2 regions of the Pseudarthrobacter sp. LT1 genome follow, and region 1 is predicted to be linked to the other one. Evidence: predicted binding sites of a transcription regulator. Region 1 holds the regulator's gene; the other holds the start of a gene.
The links. Region 1 encodes LexA, which represses DNA repair genes until DNA is damaged. Its sites were predicted from a motif close to TCGAACANNTGTTCGA; they were not measured.
Positions count from the first base shown of each region.

Region 2: the regulator LexA is predicted to act here: its motif matches at 1,969-1,984, upstream of VIK36_RS00930 (LexA family protein).

Region 1 is NZ_CP141830.1:1,663,393-1,674,724, reverse strand. Features, by position in the region: gene VIK36_RS07875 (histidinol-phosphate transaminase) at 1-744, opposite strand, end outside; gene VIK36_RS07870 (LysM peptidoglycan-binding domain-containing protein) at 900-1,250, opposite strand; gene lexA (transcriptional repressor LexA) at 1,605-2,339, shown strand; gene VIK36_RS07860 (ATP-dependent DNA helicase) at 2,388-4,445, opposite strand; gene hflX (GTPase HflX) at 4,438-6,015, opposite strand; gene VIK36_RS07850 (class I SAM-dependent methyltransferase) at 6,453-7,076, shown strand; gene dapF (diaminopimelate epimerase) at 7,048-7,992, opposite strand; gene miaA (tRNA (adenosine(37)-N6)-dimethylallyltransferase MiaA) at 8,037-8,933, opposite strand; gene miaB (tRNA (N6-isopentenyl adenosine(37)-C2)-methylthiotransferase MiaB) at 8,937-10,493, opposite strand; gene VIK36_RS07830 (regulatory protein RecX) at 10,497-11,114, opposite strand; gene recA (recombinase RecA) at 11,118-11,332, opposite strand, start outside.
Region 2 is NZ_CP141830.1:178,890-190,221, reverse strand. Features, by position in the region: gene VIK36_RS00945 (hypothetical protein) at 1-6, opposite strand, end outside; gene VIK36_RS00940 (HAD family hydrolase) at 130-948, opposite strand; gene VIK36_RS00935 (hypothetical protein) at 1,053-1,856, opposite strand; gene VIK36_RS00930 (LexA family protein) at 1,998-2,429, shown strand; gene VIK36_RS00925 (Y-family DNA polymerase) at 2,453-3,751, shown strand; gene VIK36_RS00920 (lmo0937 family membrane protein) at 3,859-4,005, opposite strand; gene VIK36_RS00915 (ABC transporter substrate-binding protein) at 4,305-5,483, shown strand; gene VIK36_RS00910 (matrixin family metalloprotease) at 5,955-6,731, shown strand; gene VIK36_RS00905 (VOC family protein) at 6,865-7,884, shown strand; gene VIK36_RS00900 (fumarylacetoacetate hydrolase family protein) at 7,891-8,853, shown strand; gene VIK36_RS00895 (cyclase family protein) at 8,850-9,881, shown strand; gene VIK36_RS00890 (FAD-dependent monooxygenase) at 9,933-11,057, shown strand; gene VIK36_RS00885 (amidohydrolase family protein) at 11,054-11,332, shown strand, end outside.

The DNA of each region.
Region 1 (11,332 bases):
GACCTCGGGTGCAGCGGCCATGTAGCCGAGCCGGGCACCCGCCAGGGCGAACGCCTTGCTCATGGTGCGGGACACGATGAGCCGCTCACGGCCGGGCAGGAGCGTCAGGGCACTGGGAGTTCCGTCATGCGCGAACTCGTGGTACGCCTCATCGACGATGACGATGGCCTGGCTGTCTGCACCGGCGTCATAGACGGCCTCCACGACGTCCAGCCCAAGTCCTGTCCCGGTGGGGTTGTTGGGCGAGCAGAGGAACACGATGTTCGGCTGCAGTTCCTTGACCTGGCGGGCGGCCGACTCCGCGCTGAGGTCATAGCCCTCCGCGCGTTCCCCGGTGATGTACTGCGTGTCTGTTCCGCTGGCCAGCAGGGGGTACATGGAGTACGTGGGCGGGAAACCGAGTGCGGTGCGGCCCGGACCGCCAAAGGCCTGGAGGATCTGCTGGAGGACTTCATTGGAACCATTGGCGGCCCACAGGTTGGTTTCATCGAGCCCATGCCCGAGGTATTCGGCCAGGGCCTTCCGGAGCGCGGTGAACTCACGGTCCGGATAACGGTTCAGGCCCGCAGCGGCCTCCGTCACAGCGGCACTGATGGCGGCGCGCACGTCCGCGGGAACACCATGGGTGTTTTCATTGACGTTCAGCAGGATGGGGACGTCCAGTTGGGGCGCCCCGTATGGGGTCAGGCCGCGGAGGTTGCTGCGGAGGGGAAGCCGGTTCAGACGTTCTAGCTGGTCGTTCACCTGAACAGTTTAGTTGCCGCGGCAACGACCGGAAAATGTGACGGTTCCTGTTCGCCCTCGGCATGTCCCGCGGCCGCCCGCTTCACGTGAGGCGCCAGCGCAGGCAGCGGGCCCTGGCAGCCGGCGGAGGCGGCAGATCCGGCGGCTGCGGACAATCAGTGGGTGGGGACGAAGAGCTGCTGGCCCGGAAGAACGGTGCCCGCGGCAAGGTTGTTGAGCTGGACGATGTCCGCCACGACGTCCCGGGCGTCCCGGTCCGGAGCGACGGCGCCCGCAATGGCCCACAGCGACTGGCCGGACTGCACGGTCACCGTGACGGTGGGCGTCACCGCAAGGTCGGCGGCCGAGTCCGACGCCTTGGCCGGGGAGTGGAAGAGGCCCGAAAGCGACAGCAGGAGTACAGCCAGGAGCACGAGCGGAACTCCGATCAGGACAATCCTCCCCCGGCGGGTCAGCCGCAGGGGCGCGGACGAAGGTGAAACCTGGTGAAGAGATAAAGCTGACATGAACTAAGCCCTCCTGGACTTGCCGTGCTGCCCGGGTGTCCGCCCGCTGCTGCCTTGCCGTTCATATCGCGCCGGGACTTCTCCCGGCCGCGTATTCGAATGGCGCACCTGCTGGTTAGAACACATGTTCGAACTTTGCTTGTTAAGTTTTAGCACCTATCAACGAACAATGTCGAGACTCGCTAGAACAAATGTTTGAAAAAGCAATGTGGCTGGCCTAGTTTTGAAACCACAGAACAACCACCACTGAAGTTGAACAGCAGGGTCTGACAATGACAGTGGGAGTCCTTCCGGCGGCACTGTGGAACAGCGGCACACGGAAGATCCGGCGGCAAGCGAAAGGCATTGGCGAATATGGCAGCAGCAGCCGCCGGGGGCAGGACCGCCCCGCAATCCAAGAGGACAGCCAAGGGCCTGACCCCTCGGCAGAAAAAGATCCTCGAGACCATCCAGCGCTCGGTCAATGAGAACGGGTATCCGCCCTCCATGCGCGAGATCGGCGATACCGTCGGCCTTGCGAGCCTGTCCAGCGTGACCCACCAGCTTTCCCAGTTGGAGAAGCTGGGTTACCTGCGCCGCGACCCCAAGCGGCCGCGCGCCATGGAAGTGCTGATGCCGCTCACGCTGGACGGCGGGGGCAAAGGCGCCGGTGCGTCTCCTGCGCCGCAGGCTGCGGGCGGGGGCGCCACGGTCACCGAACTGCCTACCGCACTGGATACGGCCATGGTTCCTTTGGTGGGCCGGATTGCCGCCGGCGGGCCCATCCTCGCCGAACAGCTCGTGGAGGATGTCATGCCGCTGCCCCGCCAGCTGGTGGGCCAGGGCGAACTTTTCATGCTCAAAGTGGCTGGCGACTCCATGGTGGACGCCGCCATTTGCGATGGTGACTGGGTGGTGGTGAGGCGCCAGGCTGACGCGGCCAATGGGGACATTGTTGCTGCCCTGCTGGACGACGAGGCGACCGTGAAGACGTTCCGCCAGCGCGACGGCCACACGTGGCTGCTCCCCCAGAACACGCAGTACGAACCTATCCTGGGCGACCACGCCACCATCATGGGCAAGGTCGTCTCGGTCCTGCGTTCCCTCTAGCCTGCGCACGCCTGCGCGGCATCCGCGCAGGCGTTGTCCGGCAGTCCGTCAGGAAGCGTCGGCACCAAGCCGGTTGAGCGCGGCCAGCGCCTTGGCGCGGTCGGTGGTGGCCCAGAACGGGGGCAGCGCACCGCGCAGGAATCCTGCATAGCGTTCGGTGGCCAGCCGTGAGTCCAGGACGGCCACCACGCCTTTGTCCCCGGTAGACCTGATCAGGCGCCCGGCACCCTGGGCGAGCCGGATGGCTGCGTGGGTGGCGGAAACGGACATGAAGCCGTTTCCCCCTGCCTGCGCCACGGCACGCGAACGCGCCGTCACCAGGGGATCGTCCGGCCGTGGGAAGGGTATGCGGTCTATTACCACCAGCCGGCAGGATCCTCCGGGAACGTCGACGCCCTGCCACAGGGACATAGTGCCGAAGAGGCAGGTGTCCGGTTCGTCGGCGAATTGCTTGACCAAGGCGGTCATGGTCGACTCGCCCTGGCAGAGAACAGTCATATTGAGCTTTGGCCGGAGGGCGTCGGCGGCCTCTTCTGCGGCCCGCCGCGAGGAGAACAGGCACAGGGCGCCCCCGCCTGATGCCTTGATGAGTGCTTCGAGTTCTGACAGCGCTTCCTGTGACACGCCGCGGCCGGGCTTGGGCAGGTGGCCGGCGACGTAGAGGATGCCCTGCTTGGGATAGTCGAAGGGCGAGCCAACATCCACGCCCGTCCAGCTGGGGGCCCCGTCGCCTACCAGGCCCAGTCCCCCGGCCGCCGGTTCAAAGGCGGAGCCGATGGCCAGGGTGGCAGAGGTCAGCACGACGGTGTGGTGTGCGAAGAGTCCCTCCCGCAGCCTGCCGGCGACGGACAGTGGGGCTATGTTGATCAGCACCGGCGCACTGTCATCGGGCTGTGAGTATCCCTGGCCGGGATCGAAGGTGCTGGCGCGGGAGAACCACACCACTTCGCGGTTCTCGCGTGCAGCAATGAGCCTTTCGCAGAGTTCCAGGATGAGCATCAGCCGGGAACGCGCCAGCTGCCGCCCGCCGTCGGCTGTGGTGTTGCTGTCCCCTTTGGAATCGGACAACGCGGCCCGGCACGCTTCACGCAACTGGTCCACGCAGTCGAGCTGGTCATCGTTCAGCCCGTTGGGAAGCAGACCGTTCGGTGCGCCGGCAAGGGCCAGTTCCAGGTTGGCAGCTGCGGCGTTCAGGGCGTCAACGGTGATGGCGGTATGTTTCCGGGCACCCGAAGCGGCAGCGTGGACCATAGCCACGGACAACTGTCCGGACACGGCGCCAGTGACCCGGTCCTGCAGTTCGTGCGCTTCGTCCACCACCACGACGTCGTATTCGGGCAGGACGGCAAGTCCCTCGAACGCGCTGACGGCCAGCATGGCGTGGTTGGTGACCACCACATCGGCCTCGGCTGCGTCTTGCCGGGCGAGTTCGCTGAAGCATTCGGCGGCCATCGGGCATTTCTGTGCCCCCAGGCATTCCATCGACGTCACGGAAACCTGGCGCCAGGCGCGGTCGGTCACGCCGGGCAGGAGCTCGTCCCTGTCGCCGGTGGTTGTCTTTTCGGCCCATTCGCGGAGCCGTACCACTTCCTTGCCGAGCTGCGACGATGGTCCGCCCACCGAAGCAGCGAAATGTGGAACGCTGGTGTCCTCTCCCAGGGAGAAGAGCTGCCCTTCCGATGGTTCCTCTGACGGGAAACCGCCTTCAAGCTTGTGGCGGCAAACGTAGTTGGACCGCCCCTTGACCAAGGCAACCTTGACCGGCCGGTCCAGTGCCGGCGTGATGTTCTTCAGGAGCCTGGGCAGGTCCCTGCCCACAATCTGGGTCTGGAGTGCCAGCGTGGCCGTGGACACCAGGGCCGGCTTGTTGCTTTCCAGGGCATGGGCGATAAGCGGTACCAGGTAGGCGAGCGATTTGCCGGTGCCGGTGCCTGCCTGGACCAACAGGTGGTTGCCGGTTTCGATGGCCCGGGCCACCTGGCGGGCCATTTCGTGTTGTCCGGTGCGGCTTTGTCCGCCCATGCCGGCGACGGCGCGGTCGAGCAGTTCAATAACGAACTGCTCGCCCGCCGTCTGCGCAGCTTCGCCGGCAGCAGGGTCAGTCATTGACGACGAATGGTTCCAGTTCAGACGCGAGGCCCTCACGGACCATCACGGCAGCCCTGGTGCCTGCCTCAACGTGGTCCAGGCTGAGGATTTCGGCGTCGGACTCGTGGAGCTTGCTGAGCAGGTCCCCGCGGTCGTACGGAATGAGCAGCTCCATCTTGACGGATGGCCGGGGAATGGACTCACTGATGGCCTTCAGCAGCTCCGGAATGCCCTCCCCCGTCCGGGCGGAGACCACCACGTGCCGCGGCTCGCGCTGCTTCAGCCGCTCCACCACGAAGGGGTCGGCTGCATCGGCCTTGTTCAGGACGATGATTTCGGGCACCTTGCGGGCATCGACTTCGCTGAAGACTTTCCGGACCGCTGCGATCTGCCCTTCGGGGTCGGGATGCGAAACGTCCACCACGTGCAGGATCAGGTCCGAGTCGGCGACCTCTTCGAGGGTGGAACGGAAGGCTTCCACCAACTGTGTGGGCAGCGACCGGACGAATCCGACGGTGTCGGCCAGGGTGTACCCCAGGCCGTCGGCGGTTTCGGCCTTGCGGACAGTGGGATCCAGCGTGGCGAACAGCGCGTTTTCCACGAGGACACCTGCGTCCGTGAGCCGGTTGAGCAGCGAGGATTTGCCGGCGTTGGTGTACCCGGCGATTGCCACCGAGGGCACTTCGTTACGACGGCGGTTGGCCCGTTTGGTCTCCCGAGCGGGCTTCATGGCGGCAATTTCGCGCCGCAGCTTTGCCATGCGGGTACGGATCCGGCGCCGGTCCAGTTCGATCTTGGTCTCACCGGGGCCACGGGAGCCCATGCCGGCAGCAGCGCCGCCCACCTGGCCACCAGCCTGGCGGGACATCGACTCGCCCCAGCCGCGCAGGCGGGGAAGCAGGTATTCCAGCTGTGCCAGTTCCACTTGGGCTTTGCCCTCGCGGCTCTTGGCATGCTGGGCGAAGATGTCCAGGATCAGGGCCGTGCGGTCGATGACCTTGACCTTGACGATGTCTTCAAGGCCGCGGCGCTGGGAAGGTGCCAGTTCGGCGTCCACCACCACGGTGTCCGCGCCGGTGGACATGACGATGTCCTTCAGCTCCTGGGCCTTGCCGGACCCCAGGAAAGTCCCGGGGTCTGGTTTGTCGCGGCGCTGCACCAACCCGTCGAGGACCTCCGAACCGGCGGTCTCGGCGAGGGCCGCGAGCTCACGCAGCGAGTTTTCGGCGTCGGCAAGCGTTCCTTCGGACCAGAGCCCGGCGAGGACGACGCGTTCCAGGCGCAGCTGCCGGTATTCGACCTCGGTGACGTCTTCGAGTTCGGTGGACAGGCCTGCCCGCCGGCGCAGCGCGCGCCGTTCCTCGAGGTCCTGCTGGTCGCCATCGTAGGTTGAGTGTTCTTCGTCAAGGCGGGAAATGGCCTGCGCCTTGCCAAGCACCGCTTTTCCACTGCCGCCTTCACCACCGGGCGTGCTGACGTTTCTGGCCGGTCCGTCCTTGGCGAGGATCCGGTCGATGACAGCCTGGATCTCCTGCGGACTCATGTCCTGGGAGGCTGGTTCGGAACCGGTATTGGGCTGGCTGGTCATGGTCTCCTTTGAAGATTCGGCAGTTCCAGAATAGTGCTGATTGGGTGGAAGTTGGAAAGTATTCGCGCTGGGCTGACGGCCTGCGGTCATGCAGTTCTCCTAGTTGTTTCGCCGCCGGCTGCGATGCCGGGGCTCGAATGCCGCGTCAGGACGGCGGCAGGGCTGGAAAGGCCGGAGAATGGCAGGAAGTGCAGCAGCAGGCTGACTTTCGAGTATTGTCCGGCGGCCGGCTCAGACGGAAGGGTCTGGCCAGTGCACCCCAGCGGAAGGCATGGAAACCTGCGTCGCTGCGGGACGGACTGTCGCTGGAGGACAGGCTGCGGGACGGGCATGGCCCGTACCGGCTACTCGAAGATCAGGAACATGCCTTCCAGCGTAGCAGAGGGCCTTCAGGCCGGTTTCCCATTACGCTGCAGGGGGAACTACTCTGGCCAGTTATGGAGTCCGCACACTATTTCAGCACGTCCCCTGCCGGCCCCTTTACCCGGAAGCCTTTGACGGTGGAATTGGCCGGTCAGACACGACGGCTCCAGACCTCCACGGGCATCTTCAGCCCCGACGGAATCGACAAGGGCACCGCGGTGCTCCTCGCCGAAGTTCCGGCCCCGCATCCAAAGGGCAATCTCCTGGATATCGGGTGCGGCTGGGGTCCGGTGGCGCTCACTATGGCGCTGCTGGCCCCCGAATCAAACGTCTACGCCGTGGATGTCAACGAACGCTGCATCACCCTGACCAACGAGAACGCCGCCGTGCTGGGACTGTCCAACGTCGTCGCCAGCACGCCCCAGGCCGTGGATCCAGGCATCCGCTTCGACACGATCTGGTCCAACCCGCCGATCAGGATCGGCAAGGATGAACTGCATGCCCTGCTCAAACTGTGGCTGCCGCGCCTGGCAGAGGGCGGCACCGCATGGCTGGTGGTGCAGAAGAACCTTGGCTCTGATTCCCTTCAGCGCTGGCTGGCCGCCGAACTGGACAGTTCCTTCACCGTGACCCGCGAATCGACGTCCAAGTCCTTCCGGATCCTGAAGGTCAAGAAAGCGTCCCACTCGCCACAATGACTGCGGGGCCGCTGAGCTCCACATGCTCGTGGCCGCCGGGGCCGGCGAAGAACTTCACGCCCACCGTTCCTCCCGGTACGTGGACCTGCCAGGCGTCGGGGGCTTCCGCCCCGGCCCAGTGCCTGATGGCGACGGCGGCAGCACAGGCGCCCGTCCCGCAGGACTGGGTCTCCCCCACGCCACGCTCGTGCACGCGCATGGTTACGGATCCGACGCCGTCATGGACCAGCGGTTCTGCCGGCACCACGAATTCCACGTTGGTCCCGTTCGCGGGTACCGGGTCGACCTTCGGGGCGGTGAACAGCCGTGTGCCCGTGAGCTCCGCAAGTTCAGCGAGGGCCACCACGGTGTGCGGGTTGCCCATGCTCACGGAGAGTGCCGGCCGGGGGACCTCCAGCCCGTCGGCGGTGACAAGGGAGTCCATGGCCTTGGCGCCGGCTTCACCGGGGAAAATGAACTCCCAGGGTCCCATGTCCACCGCGTAGCCGTCTCCGGTCCGGACCACGGTCTTGACGCCGCCCCGGGTGCCGATGGTGAGCGATCCGCCGTCGGGCAGGTCGATCAGGCCCTGCGTCCGCAGGAAGTGGACGAAGACCCTGACCCCGTTGCCGCACATCTCGGACAGGGAGCCGTCGGCGTTGCGGTAATCCATGAACCATTCCGCGTCCGGAGTGCCGGCGAGCAGTTCCCGGCCCTCCGGCAGGAAGCGGGACGGGATGGCCCTGATCAGGCCGTCGGCCCCGATCCCACGGTGGCGGTCACACAGGGCGGCGGCCTGGTCGGCGCCGATTACGTGCGCCCCCTCGGGGTCCGCCACCAGGACGAAGTCGTTGCCGGTGCCGTGCCCCTTGGAAAAGCGGAGCCCGCTCAGTGTGCGCAGGGCGGGGCCGGTGGTTTCTGCGGGGGTAGCATTCATGATCCCAAGCGTAGCGGCGGGTGCTGCCGGTCCTGAAACCGCAGCTACCGGCACAACTCCGCTGCCTTGCCCACGAGCTCCGGATCCTGCCAGTCCAGCCACGTGATGCGGGGATCGGCGCGGAACCAGGTCAACTGCCGCCGGGCAAACTGCCGGGTGGCCACGATGGTTTCTTCCGCGGCAGCCTCAACGGTGGATGCGCCGTCGAGGACCCGCAGGAACTGTGCATAGCCCAGGGCGCGGGATGCGGTTTTGCCGCGGCGCAGGCCTTTGGCATCGAGCATCCGGACCTCCTCCAGCAGGCCGGCGTCCACCATCCGGTGCACGCGCGCTGCCAGCCGGTCCCGCAAAACCCCGCGGTCCACGCCGAGGCCCACCTGGACGGCGGGCTGGTGGTACTCCCTCCGCGGCATGTAGGAGCTGAAGGGGCGCCCGGTGAGTTCGTGGACCTCCAGCGCGCGGATGATGCGCCGGGCATCGGAGACCCGGGAGGCGGAGGTGGGATCCACCCTCCGGAGCCTGCCCAGGAGTTCGCCTGTGCCGAGTTCCGCGTGCTCCGCCTCAAGCCGGGCACGCAGCGCAGGGTCGGTCCCCGGGAATTCCAGGACGTCCAGGGCGGCCCGGACGTACAGCCCGGAGCCCCCTGCCAGAATGGCGCGCTTGCCGCGCCCATGGATGTCGTCGATGGTTTCGCGCGCCTGGGCCTGGAAGTCGGAAACACTGGCTTCCTGGGTCACGTCCAGGATGTCCAGGAGGTGGTGCGGCACTCCCCTGCGCTCGGCCACCGTGATCTTGGCGGTGCCGATGTCCATGCCGCGGTAGAACTGCATGGCATCGGCATTGATGACCTCGCCGTCCAGTTCGAGGGCAAGGTTGACGGCGAGGTCGGACTTTCCGGAGCCGGTGGGACCGACGACGGCGATGACGGGCGGGGCAGCCACCTGTCAGCGGGTGCGCAGCGGCAGTGAGGGCATGCCGAGGGAGACGCCCTTTCGTGCCTCTCCGGAACCGGGGACCGGCGCTCCGCAGGAGTCGGCCTGGGACCTGTCCCACGCGTCCCCTGCCCGTGAACGGCGAAGGCTGTAGTCCTCAGGCGTCGGGTCGGAGACCAGGTGGAAAGCCGCGGCCTCGGTAATGGTGACAGTGACGAGGTCCCCGGGCCTGGGGGCAGGTGCGCCCTCCGGGACCGAGAAATGAACCAGGCGCTGGTCCTGCGACCGGCCGGACAGCCGGTGGGTTTCCTCCGACTTCCGCCCGGACTGTGCGGTCACCATGATTTCGAGCCGGCGGCCTAGCTGCTTCCGGTTTTCCTCCGCGGCGATGCGGTCCTGCAGGGCGGTGAGGCGTTCGAAGCGTTTCTGGACCACGGCCTTGGGGAGCTGGTCGGGCAGGTCGGCCGCGGGCGTGCCGGGACGCTTTGAATATTGGAAGGTGAAGGCGGTGGCGAAGCGGGACTTTTCCACCACGTCCAGGGTGGCCTGGAAGTCCTCTTCCGTTTCGCCCGGGAAGCCGACGATGATGTCGGTGGAAATGGCGGCGTGCGGGATCCTTTCGCGGACCTTGTCCAGGATGCCCAGGAACTTGGTGGACCGGTAGGAACGCTTCATGGCCCGGAGGATGCTGTCCGATCCGGACTGCAGCGGCATGTGCAGCTGCGGCATCACGTTCGGCGTCTCTGCCATGGCGTCGATGACGTCATCCGTGAAGGCGGCAGGGTGCGGGCTGGTGAACCGGACGCGTTCGAGCCCCTCGATCTCTCCGCAGGCACGCAGGAGCTTGGAGAATGCCTGCCGGTCCCCGAATTCCACCCCGTAGGAGTTGACGTTCTGGCCGAGCAGGGTGACTTCGATGGCGCCGTCGTCCACGAGTGCCTGGATCTCGGCGAGGATCTCTCCGGGCCGGCGGTCCTTTTCCTTGCCGCGGAGGGCGGGCACGATGCAGAAGGTGCAGGTGTTGTTGCAACCCACGGAGATGGACACCCAGCCCGAGTAAACGGAGTCACGTTTGGTTGGCAGCGTTGACGGGAAGACGTCCAGGGATTCCAGGATCTCCAGCTGCGCTTCATTATTGTGTCGTGCCCGGTCCAGGAGGGCGGGGAGGGCACCGACGTTGTGGGTACCGAAGACTGCGTCCACCCATGGCGCCTTCTTCAGGATCGTCTCGCGGTCCTTTTGCGCCAGGCAGCCGCCCACGGCGATCTGCATGCCGGGGTTGGCCGCCTTCACGGGGGCCAGAATGCCCAGGTTGCCGTAGAGCTTGTTGTCCGCGTTTTCCCGGACCGCGCACGTGTTGAAGACCACGACGTCGGCATGCTCGCCCTCGGCCGGGACGTAGCCCGCGGCCTCGAGCAGGCCGGACATCCGTTCCGAGTCGTGGACGTTCATCTGGCAGCCGAAGGTGCGCACCTGGTAGGTGCGGGGCAGGGCTCCGGTTTGCGGCACGGCCCCTGCTTCGACGGAAGGGGTGGCGCCGGGTCGGGGGGAAGGAATGGTCAAACTCACCCGTTAAGGGTACCGGCTTTGGAGGCCCCTGCTGTCGGGGTTCTGCTGGGTATCGAGGACATCGTTGACGATCCGGAACGCCTGCGAGGGCTGGTAACCCTTTCTTGCCAGCATGGACGCCAGGCGCCGCACCGCCTTGTCCCGTTCGACGGGACCGGACAGGTCTGTTCCGGGCCGGAGCTTGCGCTCAACCAGGGCGCGCGCGGCGGCCTCCTCATCGGCGTCAGTCAGTTGTTCCAGCGCTGACGCCGCTGTCTCCTGGTCGATGCCCTTTTCAGCGAGCTCACGCCTCAGGGCGCCTTTGGCCAGCTTGCGGGACTGGGCGCGGCTCCTGACCCACATGTCAGCGAATTCTGCGTCGTTGATCAGCCGGACTTCCTGGAATTTGTCCAGCACCGCCTCCGCGACGTGCTCCGGGATGTTCCGTTCGGCCAGTTTCCGGGCAAGCTGCAGCCTGCTCTTGGGCGCCGCCGTCAGCTGCCGGTACACGATGGCCTGCGCAGCCGTGAACGGGTCCGGTTCGGCGTCCGCGGCCTGCGGGTCTTCAGGGACTGCATACCCGTCCGGCACCCCTGTTGAGGAGGTGCCGGAACGGGGGCGCCGTGTTCGTGGTCCGGTCAAGGGCTAGAACCCGTCGACAGCTTTCAGCTTCGGAGCGTCCTTGGACTCATCCTCCGCCGGCTTGACCCCGACACCGAGCTTCTCCTTGATGAGGCGCTCCAGCTCGGCAGCCAGCTCGGGGTTGTCGCGGAGGAACCGGCGCGAGTTCTCCATGCCCTGGCCCAGCTGGTCACCGTCGTAGGTGAACCAGGAGCCGGACTTCTTGATGATGCCGTGCT
Region 2 (11,332 bases), 1.5 Mb from region 1:
TGCCATCATTGCCCCCTTCGAGCGGCGGGAGGGCGCCTGCCCTCCACGCTTCACGCTACGAAGTAAAGGTGAACACCAGGTGAGCGCAGCCTGTGAAAATGGGGTGCCGGGTCCGGGGCAGCCCGGGGGTCAGGAAAACTGGACGCCCAGGGCAGCGAGCCGGGCCTCCAAAACCTGGGCCACGCCGTCGTCGTCAAAATGCGGCGCCTGCTGCCCGGCCGCGCGGATGGCTTCCGGATGACCGCTGGCCATCGCGTACCCGTGACCGGCCCAGCGGAGCATCTCGATGTCGTTGGGCATGTCACCGAAGGCCACTACGTCTGCGGCGTCGATGCCCAGCGCGCCTGCGTATTCAGCAAGCGTGACGGCCTTGTTCACGCCGGGAAGCGACAGTTCCAGCATGGCAACGCCCGGGGAGGAGTGGGTGGTGGCGGCCAGGTGTTCGACGGCGGGCGCCACCTCCGCGAGGAAGTCGTCCGGGGTGCCGTCGCGGACAATGGCGAGGAACTTGACCACGGAGTCATCGTCCGTGAGGGTTTGCTTCAGCGGCGCCGGGGTGAATTCGGCGAGCAGTTCGCTGGACTCGTTTTCGATGAAGCCGGGTTCCAGGTGGAATCCGGTGAGCGTTTCCGCGGCGAACAGCGCAGCCGGGCGGAGAGTTTTGATGATGCGCCGGGCTTCCAGGACGGTCTCGATGGCCAGTGTGCGGGCGGAGACCAGGCGGTCCGCCTCGAGGTCCCAGACCACGGCACCATTGGAGCAGATCACGCGGCCGGTGTGGCCCAGCTGTTCCTCCAGCGGGTGCAGCCAGCGGGGCGGGCGGCCGGTCACAAACACCAGTTCGACGCCGGCATCCCGGCAGGCGTGGAAGGCACGGATGGTGCGGTCACTGATTTTTCCGTCGTGTCCGAGGATCGTTCCGTCAATATCGCTTGCTACCAACCGCATCCTGCAAGTCTACGTGGGCGGTTGGCTCCCGTGCGCCGATTCCACGGACAGGAGCCGTGCGTAAGCTCGGCGGCATCCCGTCCAGCTCCCTCGAGTTGGGCTACCTACGGTGCCGGGACGAGCCGGAAGGCATAGCGGCTCTTGACCCCGTTACTTGGGGCCATGGTGAGGTCTGCCCCCTTGGTCCGCAACTCCACCGGGGCCCTAAAGACGTCGCCGTTGCAAGGGACGCTCACCGGAGCCAAAACTTCTGCCCCCGCCGGGCTGGACACTGAAAACTCAACCTCAGGCGCTCCTTCACAGAGGAACCGCACCTCGTAGCTGCCCGGATCGGCTGATATTCCCTGGCCAATGGCGGAACTTGAGCCTGCGTATCCGCCCAACTCACCCGGCAGCCAGGGTTGCAGCTGTTGGGCTGCCCACTGCGACAAGTCCTCCAATTCCGAAGCGCGCGGATCAGTGTTCGGCTGGAGCAGCACACCGGCGGCGGCGGGCTTATCGACGGGCGCAACGGCGCTGACGGTGATCGGGCCGCCCGTGTGCCGGATGAACCGCTCCAGGACGGAGTCGCACGTGTAGGGAACTGTCAGCGGCGGTTTTTCGCCTTGAACAATGGACACCTTAACGCCATGAACGCCCGCACATGCGCCCTTGACCACGTAGTCACCGGGAGCGAGAACAATCGAGAGTTCCCCTGACGGTTCCTCGTCGGTCGGCAAGCCAGGTTCATCCGCAGACGCCTGGAGCAGGCGTGCCACCTGCCCGGCGTTTTCCTCGAACGATGGCTTTTGCCCGCTGCCGGGCTGGGCATGGGATCTGGTTACGGTGTCCGCTGGACCGGCGTACTCACATCCGGCCAGCGGAACGGCCAGCACACCTGCAACGAACCAACATCTTGCTGAACGCATCCGCATCGCTTCCCCCAGAGCTCGCTTCGACCCGAGTCTAGTCCCCGGCTCTGCAACTTATCAGTGCGTCAGAGAGTGCCCGTTGTCAGCCCTCGGGTCTACACTGAAACTATCGAACATATTTTCGAATAAAGGTGTGTTGTGGGCGTTATTGTCGGTCCCCGCGTGATAGATGCGGGCGCCTCGTTGTTCTCGGTGCTGATTTCGCCGGTGGCGGTGGCGGCAGGCTTTCCGTCGCCGGCACAGGACTACTTCGACGGCCGGATCGACCTGAACGCGCACCTGATCAAGGACATCACCAGCACCTTCGTGGTCCGGGTGACGGGGGATTCCATGGAGGGTGCCGGCATCAGCGACGGGGACGAACTGATCGTCAACCGTGCCCTCGAGCCCAGGGACGGGGCCGTGGTGATCGCCGTCCTGGACGGGGAACTGACGGTCAAGCGCTTGCGCATCACCCGCACTGGCGTGGTGCTGCAGGCGGAGAACCCCAAATACCCGGACATCCATGTGCCCGCACTGTCCGAGCTGACCATCTGGGGCGTTGCCACCAGGTGCCTGCACCATGTCTGAGCTGCCCGCGCCTGGGGAGCAGCATGGCTAAGCCAGTCCACATGCGGCAGATGCCGCAGATCGCGCACGTGGACGTCAACTGCTTCTACGCCTCCGCCGAGCGCGCCTTCGACCCCTCCCTGGAAGGGCGGCCGCTGGTGGTGCTGTCCAACAATGACGGCTGCGCCGTGACCCGCTCCCCGGAGGCGAAGGCACTGGGCATCGCCACCGGCGAACCGTGGTTCAAACTTGCGCCGCGGGCCAAGGAGTGGGGCCTGGTGGCAAAATCCAGCAACTATGAGCTGTACGGCGACATCAGTTCCCGCGTGATGGAACTGCTGGGCAGGTACTCGGCCTGGCTGGAGGTCTACAGCATCGACGAGGCATTCCTGGGCGTCAAGGGCGCCCCGGACGAGCTGCTGTCCCTTGGCCGGAGGATGAAAGAGGCAGTCCGGCGGCACGTGGGGGTTCCCGTGTGCGTTGGCATCGCCCCCACCAAAACCCTGGCAAAACTCTGCAATAAATGGGCCAAGAACAATCCCGCCTTTGGCGGAGTCTGCCTGTGGGAGTCCGTTCCGGCTGACGTGCGGGAGGGTTTGATGGCCCGGCTGCCTGTCGATGAGATCTGGGGCATTGCCGGACGGCTGACAAAGCGGCTCAATGTGCTGGGAATCTTCACTGTCCAGGACCTTGTCAGGGCGGATCCGGTAATGATCAGGGATAAGTTCTCGGTGGTGCTGATGCGCACGGTCCTGGAACTGCGGGGCACCCCCTGCATCCCGATGGAAGAAGAGCGTATCGGTCGCGACCAGCTGATCTTTTCCCGCTCTTTCGCCACTCCTGTGACCACCGCCGCCGGACTTCGGGAGGTGCTCAGCATCTACGGGCAGCAGGCGAGCGCCAGGCTCTCAAAGCACGGGCTGCAGGCAAAGGTCCTGACGGCGTTTGCTGCCACGTCCCCCTTCCGGGACCACGAACAGGCGTACCCATCGGTATGCGTCCCGCTGCCAATGCCTACGGCGGATCCGCTGCTGCTCACCAGGGCGGCGCACGCGCTGCTGCCCAGCATCCGGGACGGACTCAAATACGCCAAGGCGGGCCTGATGCTCACCGACCTGCGGCCCACGGGAAACCAGCCGCCCCTGGAGCCTTTCGAGAACCGGCATGAGGAACGCGGCATCGGGCCGCTGCTTGAGGATGTGAGCCGCCGCTTCGGGCGGGGCACCATCGGGCTGGGGCACGCGGGCATCAAGTCCGGGCTGGACTGGACCATGAAACGGGACATGCGCTCGCCCCGCTATACAACGCACTGGGACGAGCTTCCTTTGGTCAAGGCGGCGTGAGGGGTCTCGCCGCCCTGAGGGGTTCACGGCGGCGTGACGGTTCAAGGCGGCCTGGGCCGCCGGTTCCCGCCGCCGGACGCTGGGCCGGCGGCGGGGACGCGGGGTTGCTAGACGCGGGACCTGCCACGGACGAAGTGGAAGATCAGGACCACCACTGCGACAACCAACAGGATGTGGATCAGGCCGCCGCCAATGTTCGCGAGCAATCCGAGAAGCCAGAGAACGGCGATGATGATGGCAATCCAAAGCAACATGAGAGTCTCCTTGATTAGTTTTACAAAATCCCCATGCCGTGCACGTACCCACCAAGGCTGCACGCGAATCACGGCCCGCACCTGCTGATGGGCATTCAAGGCCGCCGTTGCGTCCCGGGTGCGAACAGCCCCCTCCGCCGGACCTCCGAACAGAGTCCCCGCACGACGATTTTTGACGCCGCACTACGCCGCGTTGAGCGTTCGCGTCGCCGCGTGAACGCCCGCTACGGGATTGATTGTGGGGCCGCCGGGCGCTCCGTAATCTCGTCTCAGCATCCGCCCCAGCAAAGGATTTCCCCATGGCAAACCAGCAGGACAAGAGTCCGGAAGACCAGCACGGCTCCACCCGCATCGTCGCCGGGCAGCCAGCCAAGCCCACACGCCCGGTTGGCCTGAAGATCGGAATCGCCGCAGCCGTCCTGGCCCTCATCGGTGGGGGCGCCGCCGTCGCGTCCGCCGTGAACAGCGGGACACCGGCAGCCTCGCAGGAGGCTGCCCAGTCAGGCAACCCCGCGGCCGAACTGAAGCTCGGCTACTTTGGAAACGTCACGCATGCCCCGGCCCTCGTGGGCGTCAGCAAAGGCTTCATCAAGGACGAACTCGGCAGCACCAAGCTCAGCACCCAGGTGTTCAACGCCGGCCCCGCGGCAATCGAAGCCCTGAACGCAGGGGCCATCGACGCCACCTACATCGGGCCGAACCCGGCCATCAACTCCTTCGTGAAGAGCCAGGGCCAGTCAATCAACATCATCGCCGGCGCCGCAGCAGGCGGGGCGCAGCTGGTGGTCAAGCCGGAAATCACCTCCGCCGCCGATCTCAGGGGCAGGACGCTCGCCTCCCCGCAGCTGGGCGGCACCCAGGACGTGGCCCTGCGCGCCTGGCTCTCGTCCCAGGGGTACAAGACCAGCGTGGACGGCAGTGGTGACGTGGCCATCAACCCCACGGAGAATGCCCAGACCCTCAAGCTGTTCCAGGACGGAAAGCTCGACGGCGCGTGGTTGCCTGAGCCGTGGGCGTCACGCCTGGTGCTGAATGCCGGCGCGAAGGTGCTGGTGGACGAAAAGGACCTTTGGGACGGTTCGCTGTCCGGCAAGCCGGGCGAGTTCCCCACCACCATCCTGATCGTGAACCAGAAGTTCGCGGCAGAGCACCCGGACACCGTCAAGGCACTCCTAAAGGGCCACGCGAAGTCGGTCGAATGGCTGAACAGCGCTCCAGCCGGCGACAAGGCCACCGTCATCAATGCAGCCCTCAAGGAAGCAGCCGGCGCGGAACTGAAGGCGGATGTCATCGACCGCTCCCTGAAGAACATCGTCTTCACCGTCGACCCGCTGGCTGGAACCTACCAGAAGCTCCTCGCCGACGGCGTCACCGCGGGCACCACCAAGCAGGCCGACCTCAACGGCATCTTCGACCTGCGCGCCCTCAACAGCGTCTCGAACGGAAAGACCTCCGCCGCAGGACTCGGCAAGGAGTAAAGCCTCACCGATTGCTCCGTAAATGCCCTTTTGACCTCCCATAACGGCATCTACGGAGCAATCGATGTGGCCGCCGGCCCGCTTCGGCCCCGGAGCGGCATGCATCCGGCGCGGCCGCCTTTCTTGCTTAAATCCTGCGCCTTTCCCGCGGCAAGGCCGGGCAGCACGCCCCTAGGCTGGGAGGGTTGACCGGCGGCGGGCGGCAGGAATCAGGGGGTGCCGGTGCACGGCTTCGGGAATGACGATAATTCTCATCGGGACATGCCTGGCGGGTTCGCCCCGCCAAACGTCCGGCGCTCCCCCAGTGGACGTATCCCGCAATGGGCCATCGATGAAGCGTACGGCAGGGCAGAGGCTCCTTCGCCCTGGCGCGGTGCTGAAGCCCCTCACCGGCGCCGGAAAAAGTTCCGGAGCAGGGCGGGAAGACCAGGATCCCGGTCGAAGCGGACCACCCCGTCGCGGACAGTCCAGTTGCGGACCGTCCTTGGGATCGCCCTGGTGGTCTGCCTGTACTTCACGCCGACGCTCTTCGACCGTGTGGTTCTTCCCGCCGCAGCCCCCTACCTGCCCGGGGCGAAAATGCCGCCGCCCGGGTATGAGGCAGCCTCCGCACCCCTGGGCAGACCACCCGCAAGCACGGACTCCACCGCCTTTGTGCTGCAGGAGTCACCGAAAGAGGGCCAGCGGCTGGTCGCGTACGATCCCTGCCGCCAGGTCCATTACGTTGTCCGGCCGGACAATGCGCTGCCGGGTGGCGATGTCCTGGTCCGGGAAGCAGTGGCAGCAGTCTCCCAGGCCTCCGGCCTGCAGTTTGTCTACGACGGACCCACCACGGAAGCGCCGTCGGATGACCGGTCTGCCTTCCAGCCGGACCGCTACGGAAAGCGGTGGGTACCGGTACTCATCGCCTGGTCAACGCCCGTGGAAACGCCGGGCCTTGCAGGGAATGTTGCCGGCCTTGGCGGGAGCGGTTATGTGGAGGCCGCCGGGCAGCCGCTGGTCCTCGAAGCCGGCCAGGTGCGCCTTGATGCCCCGGACCTTGCCGGCATCATCGCCGGCCGCCCGGACGGCGCGGCGGAGGTGCGCGCCATCATCATGCACGAACTCGGACACGTGCTGGGCCTGGACCACGTCAATGATCCGACGCAACTGATGTATGCGGAAAACATGGGCGTCAGGAACTTCGCTGCGGGTGACCTCGCCGGGCTGGCCATGCTGGGCAGCGGGCCCTGCGTCCCGCAACTCTAGGACCAGGCGGACATAAGCGCGGCGAATATCTGATATCGAAAAGCTCGTCTTCCCCAAATATATGAAGTACTTCACAGTGGATACCAGGACCTGCACCGACCGACCCGCAGCCAGTAACCAGAAGGACTTCACCGTGGAAACTCCCCTCTCCCATCTTGCCCACCTCGAGATCACCAGCCCGGACGTCGAAGCCTCGGCCCGGTTCTACGAGGACAAGTTCGGCATGCGCATCATCGACCGCACGGACGGCAACGTCTACCTCCGCTGCTGGGGCGACTACTACCGCTACAGCCTGGTCATCACCGAAGGCCCCGAAGCCTCCCTGGGCCGGATGGCGTGGCGCACCAACTCGCAGGAAGCTCTCGAAGCCGCGGCACAGCGCATCGAAGCGACCGGCGTGCAGGGCTCCTGGAGCGCCGGCGGCCACGGCTTTGGCAAGGCCTACGAGTTCACCGGCCCCTATGGCCACCACATGCGCCTCTTCTACGAGGTGGACAAGTTCGTGGCCGAGCCGGGCTTCGAGTCCACCTACCCGGACCGCCCGGAGCGCCGCAGCAGCCACGCCGCCGCACCCCGTTTCCTGGACCACGTCACTGTGGCCTGCTCCGACGTGCGCGGCTTCGCCAAGTGGTACAACGAGGCCCTCGGATTCCGCGTCATGGCCTTCGTGGACCTGGACGAAGCCCCCATCACGGTCTTCTCCGTCCTCACCACCAATGAAAAGTCCCACGACCTGGGCGTGGTGGCTGACACCTCCGGCCGCCCGGGCCGCGTCAACCACATCGCCTTCTGGGTGGACACCACCGAGGACCTGCTCCGCACCGCGGACGTCATGATGGAACACGGCACCCCGATGGAGTACGGCCCCTCCATCCACGGCGTGGGCGAGCAGAATTTCCTGTACTTCCGTGAGCCGTCAGGGCTGCGCGTCGAGCTGAACTCCGGCGGCTACCGCAACTATGTCCCGGACTGGGAGGCCAACACCTGGAAGCCGTCCGAAGGTTCGAACAACTTCTACAAGAACGGCGCCATGCCGCATTCCATGACCGAGTCCTTCCCGCCGGCCGAAGGCTTCACCGCCACCGAGGAAGGCGCCTCCCCCGAAATGAAGGAAGCCCTCCTGAACCCCTACGCCAAGCACGGCCGGGGCTAACGCGCCATGTCTGAAGCAACCTATTCGCTCATCCGGTTCCAGGAAGCCGGGGACAGCAAGGCCGGGGCAGGCCTGCTGGTTAATAACCGTGTCCTGCCGCTGGACGGGGAGATCAACTCCCTGATCGAGCATTGGGACGCCACCGAAAGCCAGCTGGACTCCCTGGCCGCCTCCGCGGGTGAGGACACCGGCCTGGCGCTGGCCGACGTCGAGGTCCTTGCCCCAGTGGAACCGGCCCAGATCCTGCAGACCGGCGCGAACTACCGCAAGCACGTCATCGACCTGGCCGTCGCGCACCGCGAACCTGGGGAGGACGCCGAGGAGGTGCGCGCCACGACGGCGGCCATGATGGATACGCGCGCGGGCCAGGGCACGCCGTACTTCTTCATCGGACTTCCGACGGCGGTCGCGTCCGCTACCGATGACCTCACCCTCCCGTCCTACTCGAAGTCCCACGACTGGGAGCTGGAACTGGCGGCCGTGATCGGGAAGACGGCCTTCCGGGTCACCCCCGAAGAAGCGCTGGACCATGTCTTTGGCTACACCATGGTCAACGACATCACCACCCGCGAGTACGTCTTCCGCAAGGACATGCCGGCCATCGGCTCGGACTGGTACCGCGCCAAGAACGCTCCCGGGTTCCTGCCCACCGGCCCGCTGCTGGTGCCCGCCAAGTTCTTCGGCGACCCCCAGGACGTCCAGGTGACGCTCAGGCTCAACGGGAAGGCCATGCAGGACGAATCCACGTCCGACATGATCTTCGGCGTGGCCAAGCTGATCAGCGAAGCCTCCCAGATCATGCCGCTGCGCCCGGGGGACCTGGTCCTGACGGGCAGCCCCGCCGGCAACGGCCAGCACTGGGGCCGGCTCCTCCAGGACGGCGACGTCATGGAGGGCACCATCACCGGACTGGGCACCCAGCTCATCCACTGCAAAGACGAAACTCCCACCGAAAGCAGCAAGCCGTGACCACCCAGGACACAGCAACCGGCACCGGGGAATCAACCGATTCCCCGGTTGTCCGGCGTGAAGACCCGCTCGGCAGCATCCGCGCCATGGCAGTGGCCCACAACAACTGGGGCCGCTGGGGCCACGATGACGTCCTGGGCACCCTGAACTTCATCGACACCGGCAAGCGGATCGAAGCAGCGGCCCTGGTGAAGACCGGCGAGGCGTTCTCGCTGTCCCAGCCGTTCGACACCAACGGACCACAAAAAGGCTGGCGCCGCCGCACGAATCCCGTCCACACCATGACGGACACCGGAGTGGACGCCGAGCGCGGCAACCAGGGCTTCCCGCACGGCTTCGGCGGCGCGGACGACGTCATCGCCATGCCGCTGCAGTGCTCCACCCAGTGGGACGGCCTGGGCCACATCTTCGACCAGGGCAAGGCCTGGAACGGCCGCGCCGCGGGAGATGTGGTCACCTCGGAAGGCGACCTGGTGACCGGGATCGAGACTGCGGCAGCCAAGATCGCCACCCGGGGTGTGCTGCTCGACGTGGGCCGCGCGCTGGGTCCTGACCTGGGACGGGACGACGGCGAGCTGCCGGACGGTTTTGCGATCACCCCGGACCACCTCCAGCGGACCATCGGGCTCCAAGGCCCCAGTTCCGAAGTGCGCCGGGGCGACATCGTGGTGATCCGTACCGGGCAGTACTCCCGGGTACGCCGTGACGGCTGGGGCGACTACGCCGGCGGGTCCGCCCCCGGCCTGTCGTTCAGCACCGCGCCGTGGCTGCACAAGAGTGAGATCGCCGGAATCGCCACCGACACCTGGGGCTTCGAGGTCCGCCCAAATGAATTCGACGGCGCGTTCCAGCCGCTGCACCAGATCGCCATCCCCAACCTGGGCCTGTTCCTGGGCGAGATGTGGGACCCGGACGGGCTGGCGGAAGCGTGCGCGGCGGACGGCAGGTACGACTTCCTGCTCACCGCCGCGCCCCTGCCCATCACCGGGGCCGTCGGTTCGCCGGTCAACCCGATCGCACTCCGGTAACTTTTCCAAACAACCACCAGCAGTAACGCCGTCACACCAAAGGAGTCAGCGATGGCAGCAGTACAGAACGTCGGAATCGTGGGTGCGGGAGCCGCGGGGCTGGCAGCCGCCATCCTCCTGGCCGACGCCGGCATCCAGGTGGAAGTCCTGGAGAAGGCGGACGCACCCCAGACCCTCGGCTCCGGGATCACCCTCCAAGGGAACGCCCTGCGTGTCCTCCGCCAACTCGGCGTCTGGGAGCAGGTCGAGGCGAAAGGCTACGGCTTCAGCACCCTGGGCCTGCGCGCCCCGGACCCGGCAGGCACCGTCATCGCGGTCCTTGAGGACATCCGCACCGGCGGCGACGACCTCCCGGCCACTATGGGTATGTACCGTCCGGACCTGACGGCCATCCTTCGGGAACGGGCTGAGCGGGCGGGCGCCCGGATCAGCTACGGGGAGACAGTCACGGGGATAGCGGACGACGGCGGGTCCGTCACCGTCAGCACCGCCGACGGCGGCACCGCGGCCTATGACCTCCTGGTTGGCGCCGACGGCCTGCACTCCGCGGTCCGCAAGGCCATCGGCATCGACGTCGAGCCCAAGTCCACCGGTATGGGCATCTGGCGTGCCTTTGTGCCGCGGCCGAAAGAGGTTGTCCGCACGGACCTGACCTACGGCGGCCCCTGCTTCATCGCCGGGTACTGCCCCACCGGCCCGGACACCATCTACGCCTACCTGGTGGAAAAGGCACAGGAACGCAAACACGGGGACGGCCCCCGCATCATGGCTGAACTCGCCGCAGCCTACGGCGGCCCCTGGAACGAAATCCGCGCGAACCTGGACCAGAGTGCCCGCATCAACTACACGTGGTTCACCACCCACCTCGTCGATGGTCCGTGGAACCGAGGCCGCACCGTCATCATTGGCGATGCCGCGCACAGCTGCCCGCCCACGGTGGCGCAGGGTGCGGCTATGGCGCTGGAGGACGCCGCCGTCCTGGCCGAACTGCTGATCAACGCCGACCACGTGACCGAAACCCTGTTCAAGGAGTTCACCGACCGCCGGCTGGAACGGGCCAAGGCAGTGGTCAACGCCTCCGTCCAGCTGGGCCAGTGGATGCTCGACGGCGTCCGTGACGCCGACGTGCCGGGCCTGATGCACGGCCTCTCCGTGATGCTGAAGGAGCCGGCATGAGCACCGGCTCCGGTGGGTCCCCCACGGTGGACGTCCACGCCCACATCCTGCTTCCGGCCCTCCAGCAACTGGTGGCAGAAGCCGACCCCGAGGGCTTCGGCGCGCAGCAGGCCCTGGAGGTGCGGCGCAACGGACCTGAGTCGATGGCGGCTTCGGGCAGGATGATCAAGGAACGCTGGCCGCAGCTGACGGACCTGGACCGCCGACTGGCCGATATGGACGCCCAGGGTGTGGACGTCCAGCTGGTCTCGCCGTCACCGTCGCACTTTTACTAC